Regions from separate parts of the Phyllobacterium sp. NPDC097923 genome, predicted to be linked through region 1. Evidence: predicted binding sites of a transcription regulator. Region 1 holds the regulator's gene; the other holds the start of a gene.
What was found. The regulator PhoB, encoded in region 1, activates phosphate uptake and scavenging genes when phosphate is short. The targets are predictions, from matches to a motif close to TGTCATNNANCTGTCAT.

Region 2: a site for PhoB is predicted at 3,818-3,834, ahead of ugpB (sn-glycerol-3-phosphate ABC transporter substrate-binding protein UgpB). Genes of this name have one in related genera too.

Annotation. Positions count from the first base shown of each region.
Region 1 covers NZ_JBIWBL010000002.1:518,444-525,801, forward strand. Annotated here, with positions in the region: gene pstC (phosphate ABC transporter permease subunit PstC) at 1-518, shown strand, start outside; gene pstA (phosphate ABC transporter permease PstA) at 515-1,834, shown strand; gene pstB (phosphate ABC transporter ATP-binding protein PstB) at 1,901-2,674, shown strand; gene phoU (phosphate signaling complex protein PhoU) at 2,698-3,423, shown strand; gene phoB (phosphate regulon transcriptional regulator PhoB) at 3,444-4,130, shown strand; gene ACIQWS_RS14950 (VWA domain-containing protein) at 4,131-5,321, opposite strand; gene ACIQWS_RS14955 (AAA family ATPase) at 5,387-6,226, opposite strand; RNA gene ssrS (6S RNA) at 6,775-6,931, shown strand; gene ACIQWS_RS14965 (5-formyltetrahydrofolate cyclo-ligase) at 6,959-7,358, shown strand, end outside.
Region 2 covers NZ_JBIWBL010000001.1:2,391,895-2,399,252, forward strand. Annotated here, with positions in the region: gene ACIQWS_RS12035 (BadF/BadG/BcrA/BcrD ATPase family protein) at 1-128, shown strand, start outside; gene ACIQWS_RS12040 (GntR family transcriptional regulator) at 121-909, shown strand; gene ACIQWS_RS12045 (SIS domain-containing protein) at 927-1,937, shown strand; gene nagA (N-acetylglucosamine-6-phosphate deacetylase) at 1,934-3,103, shown strand; gene pncA (bifunctional nicotinamidase/pyrazinamidase) at 3,156-3,755, shown strand; gene ugpB (sn-glycerol-3-phosphate ABC transporter substrate-binding protein UgpB) at 3,918-5,228, shown strand; gene ugpA (sn-glycerol-3-phosphate ABC transporter permease UgpA) at 5,294-6,184, shown strand; gene ugpE (sn-glycerol-3-phosphate ABC transporter permease UgpE) at 6,196-7,044, shown strand; gene ugpC (sn-glycerol-3-phosphate ABC transporter ATP-binding protein UgpC) at 7,051-7,358, shown strand, end outside.

The DNA.
Region 1 (7,358 bases):
TCGGACCGTTCCTGCGCGATATCAGTGCTGCCATCTCGGGCGGCTATCCCTTCATCATGGCGCAGAGCGTGCTGACCGCCGGTATCGTGATGGGCGTGATGCTGATCCCTTTCGTTTCCTCCCTGTCGGACGACATCATTACCGCCGTTCCTGGGTCGCTGCGTGATGGCTCGCTCGGGCTTGGATCGACGCGTTCGGAGACGATCCGCCGCGTCGTGCTGCCTGCCGCGTTGCCCGGCATCGTTGGCGCACTGCTGCTCACCGCATCACGTGCCATCGGCGAAACGATGATCGTGGTTCTGGCGGCCGGTGTTGCAGCGAATCTCAACATCAATCCGTTCGATGCCATGACGACCATCACCGTCAAGATCGTCAACCAGCTGACAGGCGATCTCGAATTCAATTCACCGCAGACGCTGGTGGCATTCGCCCTTGGCCTCACCCTTTTCTTCATCACGCTGGCGATGAACATTTTCGCGCTATACATCGTGCGTAAGTACCGGGAGCAGTACGAATGACCGACACAACACTCAATCCTGCTGCAGTTGCTCCGGCAAAGGTCGTCCGGCGCGACATCGGTCTGAAGCGCCGCTATGCCGCCGAGCGCCGGTTCAAGATTTACGGCATCACCGCGATTGCCATCGGCCTGTTCTTCCTGGTTGCGCTGCTCTATTCGGTGATTTCCAACGGCTACACAGCGTTCTGGCAGACGGAGGTCAGCCTCTCGGTCAAGCTCGACGAGAAGGTGATCGACCCCACGAACAAGCGTGCGACCGACCCGACCGTTCTGCTCACCGCGAACTATCCGATCCTGGTGCGCAATGCCCTTGCCGAAAAGCTGGGCGTCAGCCTTGACGACAAGCCGGCGATCCGCGAACTGAGCAAGCTTGTCTCCGACGGCTCGCGCAGCCAGCTGCGGGAACTGGTTTCAGGAAATCCGGCATTGATCGGCACGACGCAGACCCTCTGGGTGCTGACCGGCGGCGACATCGACTCGGCCTTCAAGGGCCAGATCGACCTGAGTGTCGATCAGGCAAACCGCAAGGTATCGGACCGTCAGGTTGCCTGGATGAACACGCTGGCCAAGGAAGGCGCCATGGCGCAGCGCTTCAACAGCGGCCTGTTCACCTTCGGCGCATCGAGCCGTCCGGAAACGTCGGGTCTCGGTGTCGCGCTCATCGGCTCGCTCTACATGATGCTGATCGTTCTGTGCCTCTCCCTGCCCATCGGCGTGGCCGCATCGATCTATCTGGAAGAATATGCCAAGAAGAGCCGCCTGACAGACATCATCGAGGTCAACATTAACAACCTGGCCGCGGTTCCGTCCATCGTCTTCGGTCTGCTCGGGCTGGCCGTGTTCATCAATTTCTTCGGCCTGCCGCGCTCCGCATCGCTGGTCGGCGGCCTGGTGCTGACCTTGATGACGTTGCCGACGATCATCATCGCCACCCGTGCGGCCTTGCGCGCCGTGCCGCCGTCAATCCGGTCCGCAGCGCTGGGCATCGGTGCCTCGAAGACACAGATGGTGTTTCACCATGTGCTGCCGCTGGCCGCCCCCGGCATCCTGACTGGCACGATCATCGGCCTTGCCCACGCGCTGGGCGAGACCGCACCGCTGCTGCTGATCGGCATGGTGGCCTTCGTCGCCAACTATCCGGTCACGCCGCTTGATCCGTCAACCGCCCTGCCGGTGCAGATCTACATGTGGGCGAACGAAGCGGAGCGGGCCTTTGTCGAGCGCACATCCGGCGCTATCATCGTGCTGCTTCTGTTTCTTGCAGTCATGAATATCGGGGCCATCATTCTGCGTCGCCGCTTCGAGCGGCGCTGGTAGGTAAAACGGGAGCGAACAATGAATCTCATGACAGAACGATCTCTCGAAAAAGCGGTAAACGACAAAATGAGTGCACAGGTCAATACGATCAAAATGCAGGGCAAGGATGTCACCGTTCACTATGGTGAAAAGCAGGCCCTGTTCGGTGTCAGCCTCGATGTGCCTGAGAAGATGGTGACGGCGCTGATCGGCCCGTCCGGTTGCGGCAAGTCGACCTTCCTGCGCTCGCTCAACCGCATGAACGACACGATCGAAGGCTGCAAGATCGGCGGCAAGATCACGCTCGATGATGAGGATATCTACAATCCGAAAATCGACGTGGTCGAGCTGCGCGCCCGGGTCGGCATGGTTTTCCAGAAGCCCAATCCGTTCCCGAAGTCCATTTTCGAGAACGTGGCCTATGGCCCGCGCATCCATGGTCTTGCCAAGAACCGGCACGAGCTGGAGGAAATCGTCGAGAAGAGCCTGCGCCGCGCCAGCCTGTTCGACGAGGTAAAGGACCGCCTGCATGAAGCCGGCACCGGCCTTTCCGGCGGCCAGCAGCAGCGCCTGTGCATCGCCCGCGCCATTGCCGTCAGCCCGGAAGTCATCCTGATGGACGAACCCTGCTCGGCGCTCGATCCGATTGCCACGGCAAAGGTCGAGGAGCTGATCGACGAACTGCGCCAGAACTACACCATCGTCATCGTCACCCATTCGATGCAGCAGGCGGCCCGCGTTTCGCAGCGCACCGCCATGTTCCATCTCGGAAATCTCGTCGAGGTGGGCGATACGGAAATGATGTTCACCAATCCGACGGAAAAGCGCACGCAGGACTACATCACCGGACGCTTCGGCTAATCACGGGAAACAGGGATAAGAATATGACCGAGTCGCAGCATACCGTCCGTTCCTATGACGACGAACTGAAGTTCCTGACGCACAAGATCGCCGAAATGGGCGGCCATGCCGAACGCATGGTCGAACAGGCCGTCACCGCCATGGTGAACTCCGACAACGCGCTGGCCCAGCGCGTCATTTCGGATGATCTCATCCTCGATGCCGGACAGCGCGAGATCGACGAAAAGGCCATCACCATCATCGGCAAGCGCCAGCCCATGGCGATCGATCTGCGTGAGATCATCGGTGCCATCCGCATTTCCTCCGACCTCGAACGGGTCGGCGACCTCGGCAAGAACATCGCCAAGCGGGTTGTCGCCGTTACCGATACACGCCAGACGCTGTCGGTCTATCGCGGCCTGCAGACCATCGCGGAACTCGCCCTGACGCAGCTCAAGGACGTGCTCGACGCCTATGCGACACGCTCCGTGCAGCAGGTCAACATCGTGCGCGAGCGCGATGACGAAATCGATGCGCTGTACACATCACTGTTCCGCGAACTCCTAACCTACATGATGGAAGACCCGCGCAACATCTCTGCCTGCACGCACCTTCTCTTCTGCGCCAAGAACATCGAGCGCATCGGAGACCATGCGACGAACATTGCTGAAACGGTCTACTACATCGTGACGGGTGCCCAGCTACCGGCCGAACGGCCCAAGGAAGACCAGACCCACAGCATCATCGTCGATGAAGCCAGACAGCCTTAAACAGAATCAGGATTCCAGCAATGGCGATCGCTCCCAAAATCACTGTTGTCGAAGACGAGGAAGCGCTCAGCGTCCTTCTCCGGTACAATCTTGAAGCCGAAGGCTATGTCGTCGAGACAATCGCACGCGGTGACGAGGCGGAAATTGCGCTGCGTGAAAAAGTGCCGGATCTGCTCATTCTCGACTGGATGCTGCCGGGCCTTTCCGGCATCGAACTCTGCCGCCGTCTGCGGGCGCGGCGCGAGACCGAAATCCTGCCGATCATCATGCTGACGGCGCGCGGCGAGGAGAGCGAGCGGGTGCGCGGCCTTGCCACCGGCGCCGATGACTACATGGTCAAGCCGTTCTCTACCCCGGAACTGCTTGCCCGCATCAAGGCCATGCTGCGCCGGGTCAATCCGAGCCTGCTGTCGCATGTGCTCAGCTTCGGCGACCTGAAGCTCGACCGCGAGCAGCACCGCGTGTTCCGCAAGGAACGTGAGCTGAAGCTCGGGCCGACCGAGTTCCGCCTGCTGGAATTCCTGATGCAGTCCCCCGGCCGGGTGTTCTCGCGCGGCCAGCTCCTCGACAATGTCTGGGGCGCTGACATCTATGTGGACGACCGTACCGTCGACGTGCATGTCGGGCGGCTGCGCAAGGCCATCAATATCGGCCGCTCGATCGATCCGATCCGCACCGTGCGCGGTGCTGGGTACTCGTTCGGGTAATCAGTGCCTGCGCGAGAGTTCGCGCGTCGCCCCTTCGATGCCCGCCAGGGTCATGGGATACATGCGATGCGCGAAAATCTTGCGGATCATCGCCGTCGAGGCGGTGTAGTCCCAGTACTGTTCCTTTGACGGATTGAGCCAGGCGGCGTTCTTCCAGTGGTCGAGCACCCGGGCGAGCCAGACCGCCCCGGCCTCCTGGTTCCAGTGTTCGACCGATCCGCCCGCATGGGAAACCTCGTAGGGCGCCATGGCGGCATCCCCGACGAAGATGACCTTGTAGTCCGGTCCGTATTTATGGATGAGATCGAGCGTCGGGATTTTTTCCGCGTGGCGGCGGCGGTTGTCCTTCCACACGCCCTCGTAGAGGCAATTGTGGAAGTAGAAATATTCCATGTGCTTGAATTCGGAGCGGACGGCGGAGAACAGTTCTTCTGCGATCCGGATATGTTCGTCCATGGAGCCGCCCACATCGAAGAACATCAGCAGCTTGACATGATTGCGCCGTTCGGGCCGCGTCTGGACATCGAGATAGCCGTGTTCGGCGGTTGACCTGATGGTGCCCGACAGGTCGAGCTCGTCATCGGCGCCTTCGCGCACCCAGCGGCGCAGCCGTTTGAGGGCAACCTTGATGTTGCGGGTGCCCAGCTCGACGCTGTCGTCGAAATTCCTGAATTCGCGCTTGTCCCACACCTTGACCGCACGGCGGTTGCGGCTTTCGTCCTGGCCGATGCGCACGCCTTCCGGATTGTAGCCATAGGCACCGAAGGGCGACGTTCCGGCCGTGCCGATCCATTTCGAGCCGCCCTGATGCCGGCCCTTCTGCTCCTCAAGCCGCTGGCGCAGGGTTTCCATCAGCTTGTCGAAACCGCCCAGTGCCTCGATCAGCTTTTTCTCTTCTTCGGTGAGGTGTTTTTCGGCCAGCCGGCGCAACCATTCCTCGGGCAGATTGGCAATGTCGATGCCGCTCTCGCCGCCGAGCAGTTCCAGCCCCTTGAACACGTGGCCGAAGACCTGATCGAAGCGGTCGAGATGGCGCTCGTCCTTCACCAGGGCGGAACGGGCGAGATAGTAGAACCCTTCCACATCATAGGTCACCAGCCCCGCATCCAGCCCCTCAAGCAACGTCAGATATTCCCGCAGCGATACGGGAATCTTGGCCGCCTTGAGCTCGAGGAAGAAGGGGAGGAACATTGTGGGACCCTTTTATTGCAAGCGATGAACGATGCCGGTTCTCTCGATGGGGCGGATGGCGAGCGTCATCCCTGCCTCCTCGCCATGAAGGCCAGCCGCTCGAACAGATGCACGTCCTGCTCGTTCTTCAGCAGGGCGCCGTGCAGTTTCGGCAAGGCGTTCTTCGGGTCGGCCCGCAAATCTTCCGGGGCGATGTCGTCGGCGACCAGCAGGCGGATCCAGTCCAGCGCTTCGGATGTCGACGGCTTCTTCTTCAGGCCGGGCACATCGCGGATCTCGTAGAACTGGGTGAGGGCGGCGCGCACGAGGTTCCGCTTGATGCCGGGATAATGCACCTCGACGATCCGGGTCAGCGTCTCGACATCCGGGAAGCGGATATAATGGAAGAAGCAGCGGCGCAGAAAGGCGTCGGGCAGTTCCTTCTCGTTGTTGGAGGTGATGACGACGATGGGCCGGTGTATGGCGCGGATCGTTTCGCCGGTTTCGTAGACGTGAAATTCGTTGCGGTCGAGCTCCTGCAGGAGATCGTTGGGAAACTCGATATCCGCCTTGTCGATCTCGTCGATCAGCAGCACGACTTTCCTGTCGGTGGTGAAGGCATGCCACAGCTTGCCGGGCTTGATGTAATTGGCGATGTCGTTGAATTTGGCATCGCCAAGCTGTGAATCGCGCAGGCGGCTGACGGCATCATATTCGTAGAGGCCCTGCTGCGCCTTGGTGGTGGATTTGACGTTCCATTCGACCAGTTCCAGATCGAGCGCCGCCGCAATCTGCCGGGCAAGCTCGGTCTTGCCGGTGCCGGGTTCGCCCTTGACCAGCAGTGGCCGTTCAAGCGCAATCGCCGCATTGACCGCCACCATCAGATCCTTGTCGGCCACATAGGCCGCTGTACCTTCAAACCGCATCGCATTCCCTTTCGTGATCGGCAAAGATTAAGGGGCGTGCCGGAGGAGGGCAAGAGCCGTCCGGGAATGCGGCGATATGGTTTTCCCGTTGCCACGCCCGCTGTCGCGTCTGGCTGTTGAAAGGTGGGAAAGACGGGCGGTCCCTGGAACGCGGGTCTTGGGGTATGTGGTATGCAATGCTTGCGATCCTGGGGACCACCCGTCCCGGCGTTTTTGAGGGCTTTGCCCAATGCGCATCCATTGAGCCAAACCTCCCCGGCCGCACAGGTTCCTCCCTGTGAAGCCGAAGCGCCGATCCTTTCCCGACTTTCGAAAGTTTCCGGAAGCATTCCCGCCGGAAAGGACACGAGAAGGATAAGCGCGGATGGGAGAACGTGGATAAGTTGATGTGATTTTTTGTGATGGAGGTCTTTCCCCCCCCTCTGTCCGGCAGCCCAGAGGGGGGTGTCCCACACCTCCACAATGATTATGCGACAAAGATTGTGCGGGGAGGGAAAATCGTTTGCCGCGCACTGGTGCAATGCCTGCATCCGTCCTATATTCAGATCGGCGCTCTGCGCTTCTCGACAGGAGAGACATATTCCCCGGGGCCTTAATGATCCCTTAGGGAGCTGTCCCTGAGGAGGCCCGTGGGCTTCTTCACACGGCACCCACCTACTTTGTAGGTTCCCGGGATCGACTTCTCCATCGGTTGTGTGGACGCCACTTTTGTTTCATCCCGAGCCGGTTCGCGTGCCGGCGCCCCATGAAATCAAGCCCGTGCAGCACCACTCCCCCATCAAAGAGCTGAAGAAGAAACTGCGCCTGGAGGCCCTTGGCCGCCGCGATGCGCTGACGACGGAATTCCGCATCGAAGCCTCGATGCGCATTGCGGATTTCGGTCTGGCGGCGCTTGCCGTCGATGCGGGCACCATTGTTTCGGGCTTCTGGCCGATCCGCTCGGAGGTGGATCTGCGCCCGCTGCTGTTCGGCCTGCGCGAGCGCGGCGCCCGGCTTTGCCTGCCCGCTATCATCGACAAGCAGACCATCCTTTTCCGTGAACTGGTGCGCGGCGCGCCAATGATCGATACGGGCTTCGGCACGGCGGGGCCGCCGCACGATGCTGCGGTGCTTGATCCATCCTTCATGCTGG
Region 2 (7,358 bases), on a different contig from region 1:
TCGAACAGCATCTTTCGCCCCCGTACCGAGCAAAGCTGCAAAAGCCGCTGCATGACGCGCTGACGGGCGCGGTGCAACTGGCGGTGAAAAACTTCGCGCCGGCGCGCAAGGAGGCCGTGCATGGCTGATGGGTTGATCGATATCCTGCCTTCCCTGAATGATGGTTCTGCCAGTGGCGGCCCGCTCTACGTCAAGCTGCAGCGGTTGATCGAAACGGCTGTCCGCGACGGCATGCTGCAGCCGGGCGATGCCTTGCCGCCCGAACGGGAACTTGCCACCATCGCCGATATTTCGCGTGTCACCGTGCGCAAGGCGGTTCAGGGGCTGGTCAACACCGGCCTGCTCGTGCAGCGGCATGGCTCCGGCACCTTTGTCGCGCCCCGTTCGGAGCGGGTCGAGCAATCGCTGTCGCACCTGACCTCGTTCACCGAGGACATGGCGCGGCGCGGCATGATCGTGCGCTCCACATGGCTCGATCGCGGCATCTATCCGCCCTCGCCGGAAGAAATGGTCACGCTCGGTCTTTCCTCGGGCGAGAAAGTTGCCCGCATCAGCCGCTTGCGCGTTGCCAATGACACGCCCATGGCGATTGAACGCGCCGCCCTGTCCATTCAGGTGCTGCCCAATCCGGAACTGGTCACGCTGTCGCTCTATGCGGTGCTGGCTGAGGGCGGCAATCGCCCGGCCCGCGCCATTCAGCGCATTTCGGCGGCAATCCTGAAGGAGGCCGATGCCAAATTGCTCGAGGTACCCGCGGGTTCGGCCAGCCTCAACATCGAGCGCATATCCTATCTCGAATCGGGAAAAGTGATCGAGTTTACCCGGTCGATCTATCGGGCGGATGCCTATGAATTTGTCGCGGAGCTGAAGCTCGGCGACTCCTCGGAAATTTCAGGAGCAGTACTTTGACCACCAACGGAACTCTCATGCGCGAAGAAATTCGCTCCATCCCGGATGTAACCGCGCGGTTTCTCGATGCTTCCCGCGATACGCTGGCCAGTGCCGGAGCAAGACTGCGCGAGAAGAACCCGCCCTTCCTGGCCTCCATTGCCCGCGGTTCATCGGACCATGTGACAGCCTATCTGAAATACGCAACGGAACTGACCGCAGGCATTCCCGTCGCCTCGCTTGGACCGTCCGTCGCCTCGATCTATGGCATCACCCTGAAACTCGAGAGCGCCGCGACCCTCTCCATTTCCCAGTCCGGCAAGAGCCCCGACATTGTCAGCATGACCAAGGCGGCACGCGAAAGCGGCGCGCTGACGCTCGCCATCACCAATGAAATCAATTCCGATCTCGCCTATGCCAGCGATCTCGCCATCGATATCCTGGCGGGACAGGAACGCAGCGTCGCCGCCACCAAGACCTTTGTCAGCTCGGCGGTCGCCGGTCTCGCCATGATCGGCCACTGGACGCAGAACAAGGAACTGCTTGCCGCCATCGATGAACTGCCCAAAGCCCTTGCAGCGGCCATCCGCTGCGACTGGTCGCCGTTCGGCGCCGCCATGAAGGGCGAAAACTCGCTTTTCGTGCTTGGACGCGGACCATCCCTTGCCATTGCCAACGAAGTGGCGCTGAAATTCAAGGAAACCAGCGCCATGCACGCGGAATCCTACAGCGCCGCAGAAGTCATGCACGGACCCAAGGCCATCGTCGGCAAGGATTTCCCCGTTCTGGTGCTTGCAGCGCGCGATGCGGCTGAAGATTCAATCGTGCAGGCTGCCGATCGCCTTGCCGAACAGGAGGCCGCTGTCTTCCTGACATCGGCGAAACCATCGAAAGCCACCGCATTGCCGTTCATCGCGACGTCGCACCCATTGACGGACCCGCTCACTCTGCTGGTATCATTCTATGCTTTCGTGGAAGATTTTGCCCGCAGCCGCGGATTGAATCCGGACGAGCCACCGCATTTGAGAAAAGTGACTGAAACAATATGAGCACTGTCTATGCACTGACCGGCGCCGACATTTTTGACGGCGAAAACTGGCATGCCGGTTCGGCGATTCTCGTCGATGCCGGCACCATCACCGGTATCGTTGCCCAGGCGGACATCCCTGCGGATGTTCGCCGGGTCGCGCTCAACGGCGGCAAGCTTGTGCCCGGTTTCATTGACGTACAGGTGAATGGCGGCGGCGGCGTTCTCCTGAACGACGGCCCGAGCGTCGAGGCGATCAGGACCATCTGCCAGGCGCATTTCGCCTTCGGCACGACCGCCCTCCTGCCGACCCTGATCACCGACACCCCCGCCATCACCAATGCAGCGATTGCCGCCGGCAAGGCGGCGGCGCTGGAAAAAGTCACCGGATTTATCGGCCTGCATCTCGAAGGCCCGCACCTTTCCGTCTCGCACAAGGGCACGCACGATCCCGCGCTTATCCGCCCGATGGAGGACAGCGATCTTGTGGCGATCGTGGAAGCCGTGCAGGCACTGCCGGTACTGCTCACCACTGTCGCCCCGGAGACCGTTCCCGTCGACAAGATCAAGGCCATGGTCGATGCGGGTGTCATCGTCAGCATCGGCCACAGCGGCGCAACGTATGAAATGGCGGTCGCTGCCAAGGATGCCGGCGCGTCCATGGCAACCCATCTTTTCAATGCCATGAGCCAGCTCGGAAACCGCAGCCCCGGCGTTGTCGGCGCCATCCTTGAAACCGGCGAACTGTCGGCAGGGCTGATTGCCGATGGTTTCCACGTCAGCAAGGCCTCGATGGCGATTGCCCTGCGCGCCAAGCAGGGTCCGGCCAGGATTTTTCTCGTGACTGACGCCATGTCGACCATCGGCACGGATATCACCACCTTCACGCTGAACGGACGGACGATCCGGCGGCATGACGGCCGCCTGACGCTCGAAGACGGCACGCTTGCGGGAGCCGATCTCGACATGATTTCGGCAGTCCGCTTCGTCCATCGCGAGCTTGGACTTGACCTGGAGGAAGCCCTGCGGATGGCCTCGCTCTATCCCGCCGAGAGCATCCGCATCGATCATCGCTACGGGCGCATCGGCACCGGATATGTCGCCAATATCGTGCATCTCGATGATGCGCTTGGCGTCGATCACGTCTGGATCGACGGCGATCTGCATTACGCCCGAAACCCGAGTTGACGGGCTTCTCCGATTGACGATACTGCCCTTTTTGGACAATCGGAGAAATAAAATGGCTGGGGACGCGCTTGTCGTCATCGATGTGCAGAACGATTTTTGCCCGGGCGGTACACTGGCCGTGGATGGCGGAAGCGAAATCGTCCCGATCATCAACAAACTGATCATCCGGTTCGATCACGTCATCCTGACGCAGGACTGGCACCCGGCCGGCCATTCGAGCTTCGCTTTCTCCCATCCCGGCAAGGCGCCCTTCGACACGGTGAAAATGCCCTACGGCGACCAGACGCTGTGGCCGGACCATTGCATTCAGGGTACGCCGGGTGCCGATTTCCATGCGGATCTGCAGTGGACCAAGGCCGAACTGATCATCCGCAAGGGCTTCCGTCCGCACATCGACAGTTACTCGGCGTTTTTCGAGAACGACCGCAAGACCCCGACCGGCCTTGCCGGCTACCTGCGCGAGCGCGGCATCACCAATGTGACCTTCGTCGGGCTGGCGACAGACTATTGCGTCGCCTATTCCGCGCTGGATGCGGTGGCGCACGGTTTTACCGCCGATGTGCTGCTCGATGCCTGCCGCGCCATCGACATGGGCGGGTCACTGGCCGCCATGGTCGCGAATATGCGCAAGGCCGGTGTTACCCTCATCTGACCGGCGCAAAAGTGAACAGCTGAGCATTTTTTCCACAGGCGTTAACCCAGACATTCGACCAAAGTCATAAAACTGTTGTTTCTCTGTCACATAATGAGGATAGTGCCCATAAGCGCATCCAATAAGCGTGTTCCTAACGACGCCTCATTATGGGAGACATACATGACATTTCGCGGCACTTCGCTCAGCCTTGCGCTCGGACTTATCCTCGCATCGTCCACCTCATCCTTTGCCGTCACCGAAATCAGCTGGTGGCACGCCATGACCGGTGCCAACAACGAGGTTGTTGAAACCCTGTCGAAGGAATTCAACGAAAGCCAGAGCGACTACAAGGTCGTTCCGGTGTTCAAGGGCACCTATCCCGAAACGTTGAACGCCGGCATTGCCGCGTTCCGTGCCAAGCAGGCCCCGCATATCATGCAGGTATTCGACGCGGGAACCGGCGTCATGATGGGCGCCGAGGGCGCGATCAAACCGGTGGCCGACATTCTCTCGATGGGCGGCGCAAAGTTCGACAAGAGCCTCTATCTGCCGGGCATCGTCGCCTATTATTCCAAGCCGGACGGCACGATGCTGTCCTTCCCCTACAACAGCTCCTCGCCGATCCTTTACTACAACAAGGATATCTTCAAGAAGGCGGGCCTCGATGAAAACAACCCGCCAAAGACCTGGCCGGAAGTCTGGGATGCCGCCAAGAAGATCAAGACCAGCGGCGCAGCCAAGTGCGGCTACACCTCGACATGGCTGACATGGATCCACACGGAAAACTTTGCCGCCTGGAACAATGTCTCCTACGGCACCAATGAAAACGGCATTGCCGGAACCGATGTCGAGCTGAAGATCAACGCGCCGATCTATGTCAAACACTTCCAGGAACTGGCCGACCTCGCCAAGGATGGCACCTTCCGTTACGGCGGACGCACATCCGAAGCCAAGCCGCTGTTCCTGTCAGGCGAATGCGGCATCTTCACCGAATCCTCCGGCGGCCTGGGCGACGTGGTCAAGTCGGGCATGAACTACGGCACCGGCCAGCTTCCCTATGACCCCGATGCCAAGGGTGCACCGCAGAACACGACACCGGGCGGCGCCAGCCTCTGGGTGTTCGCCGGCAAGTCCGACGCGGAATACAAGGGCGTTGCCGCCTTCTTCACCTTCCTGTCGCGCACCGACATCCAGGCCCGCCTGCACCAGGTATCCGGCTATCTGCCGGTGACCCTTGCCGCCTATGAGGACACCAAGAAATCCGGTTTCTACGACAAGAACCCTGCCCGCGAAATTCCGATCAAGCAGATGATGGGCAAGGCGCCGACGGAAAACTCCAAGGGCGTTCGTCTGCCGAACCTGCCACAGGTGCGTGATATCGAGAACGAAGAGTTCGAGAACATGCTCTCCGGCAAGCAGACCGCCCAGCAGGCCCTCGACAATGCCGTCAAGCGCGGCAATGCAGCCATCAAACAGGCGAACGGCCAGTAAGAGCCGGTTCATGAACGCCCCGTCCGCATGTCTTGCGGACGGGGCTCTTTTCAAGAGGGGCAATCATGGCATCGTCAACGCGTGTCACTTTTCCGAACAAGATCCTGCCATATCTGCTGCTGGCGCCGCAGCTTGCCATCACGATTGTCTTTTTCTACTGGCCCGCGTCCCAGGCCATCCGCCAGTCGGTGCTGCGCGAGGATCCGTTCGGCCTGTCGACCCAGTTCGTCGGCCTCGGCAATTTCAAGCGCATCCTGAGTGACCCCAATTACCTGAATTCGCTTCAGGTCACGGTCATCTTCTCCATCGCTACGGCAGTCATTGCCATGGGCTTCGCGCTGCTGTTCGCCGTCATGGCCGACAAGGTCATCCGCGGCAAAGGTGTCTACCGCACCCTGATGATCTGGCCCTATGCCGTCGCTCCGGCCATTGCCGGCATGCTCTGGCTGTTCCTGTTCAACCCCTCGATGGGCACATTCGCCTATATGATCCGCTCCGCCGGTTACAATTGGGACCCGCTGCTCAACAGCAATCAGGCCATGCTGCTGGTGGTTGCCGCCGCCGCGTGGAAGCAGATCAGCTACAATTTCCTGTTCTTCGTTGCCGGGCTGCAGTCCATTCCCAAATCGCTGATCGAAGCCGCCGCCATCGATGGTGCGGGCGAAACCAAGCGCTTCTGGACCATCATTTTCCCGCTGCTTGCCCCAACGACGTTCTTCCTGCTGGTCGTCAACACCGTCTACGCCTTCTTCGACACGTTCGGCATCATTCATGCCGTCACCGGCGGCGGCCCCGGCAAGGCGACGGAGACACTGGTCTACAAGGTTTACAATGACGGCTTCGTCAACCTGATCCTTGGCGACTCTGCGGCGCAATCGGTGATCCTCATGGTCATCGTCATCGGCTTGACGGCGATCCAGTTCCGTTATGTCGAGCGCAAAGTGCATTACGGCTGAGGAGCGCAGAGATGATCCAGAACAATCCCATCGGCCGTCTCGTCGCCCACATCATCCTGATTGTCGGCATCCTGATCGTGGCCTTCCCGATCTACTACGCCTTCATCGCCTCGACCCAGTCGCTGCAGGATATCATGCGGCCGCCGCTGTCCCTGCTGCCCGGCGGGCATTTCTGGGAAAATTACACGACGGCGCTTTTCGGCGGCATCGGCCGCATCGGCGGCGTGAGTGTCGGCCGCCTGCTCATCAATAGCACGATCATGGCGCTGGCGATTGCCGTCGGCAAAATCATCATTTCGATCCTGTCGGCTTATGCCATCGTCTTCTTCCGCTTTCCCGGCCGCATGGTCTTCTTCTGGCTGATCTTCATCACCCTGATGCTGCCGGTCGAGGTCCGCATCCTGCCGACCTACAAGGTCATGGTCGATCTCGGCCTCATCGATACCTATACGGGCCTGACGGTTCCCCTCATGGCATCGGCTACCGCAACCCTCCTGTTCCGCCAGTTCTTCATGACCATACCGGGCGAGCTGGTGGAAGCGGCACGCGTCGACGGTGCAGGCCCATGGCGCTTCTTCAAGGACATCCTGCTGCCCCTGTCCAAAACCAACATCGCAGCGCTGTTCGTCATCCTCTTCATCTATGGCTGGACCCAGTATCTCTGGCCGCTGCTGATGACAAACCGCAACGACATGACGACCATCGTCATCGGTCTGCGCAAAATGATTTCCTTCGCCGATGCCGACACCGAATGGCATCTGGTGATGGTGACCTGCATTCTGGCCATCCTCCCCCCGATCCTCGTCGTTGTGCTGATGCAACGCTGGTTCGTGCGCGGTCTGGTCGAAACGGAGAAATGATCCCATATGGCAAGTGTTGAACTCACCAATGTCCGCAAGGTCTATGTCGGCGGCGTCGAGGCGGTCAAAGGCGTCGATATCGACATCAAGGACGGCGCCTTATGCGTGCTTGTCGGCCCGTCGGGCTGCGGAAAATCGACCCTCCTGCGCATGATCGCGGGGCTGGAATCCATTACCGACGGCACGGTCAAGATCGACAACAAGGTTGTCAACGATCTCGGCCCCGCCGAACGCGACATCGCCATGGTCTTCCAGAATTATGCGCTCTACCCGCATATGAAGGTCTATGACAACATGGCCTACGGCCTGCGCAA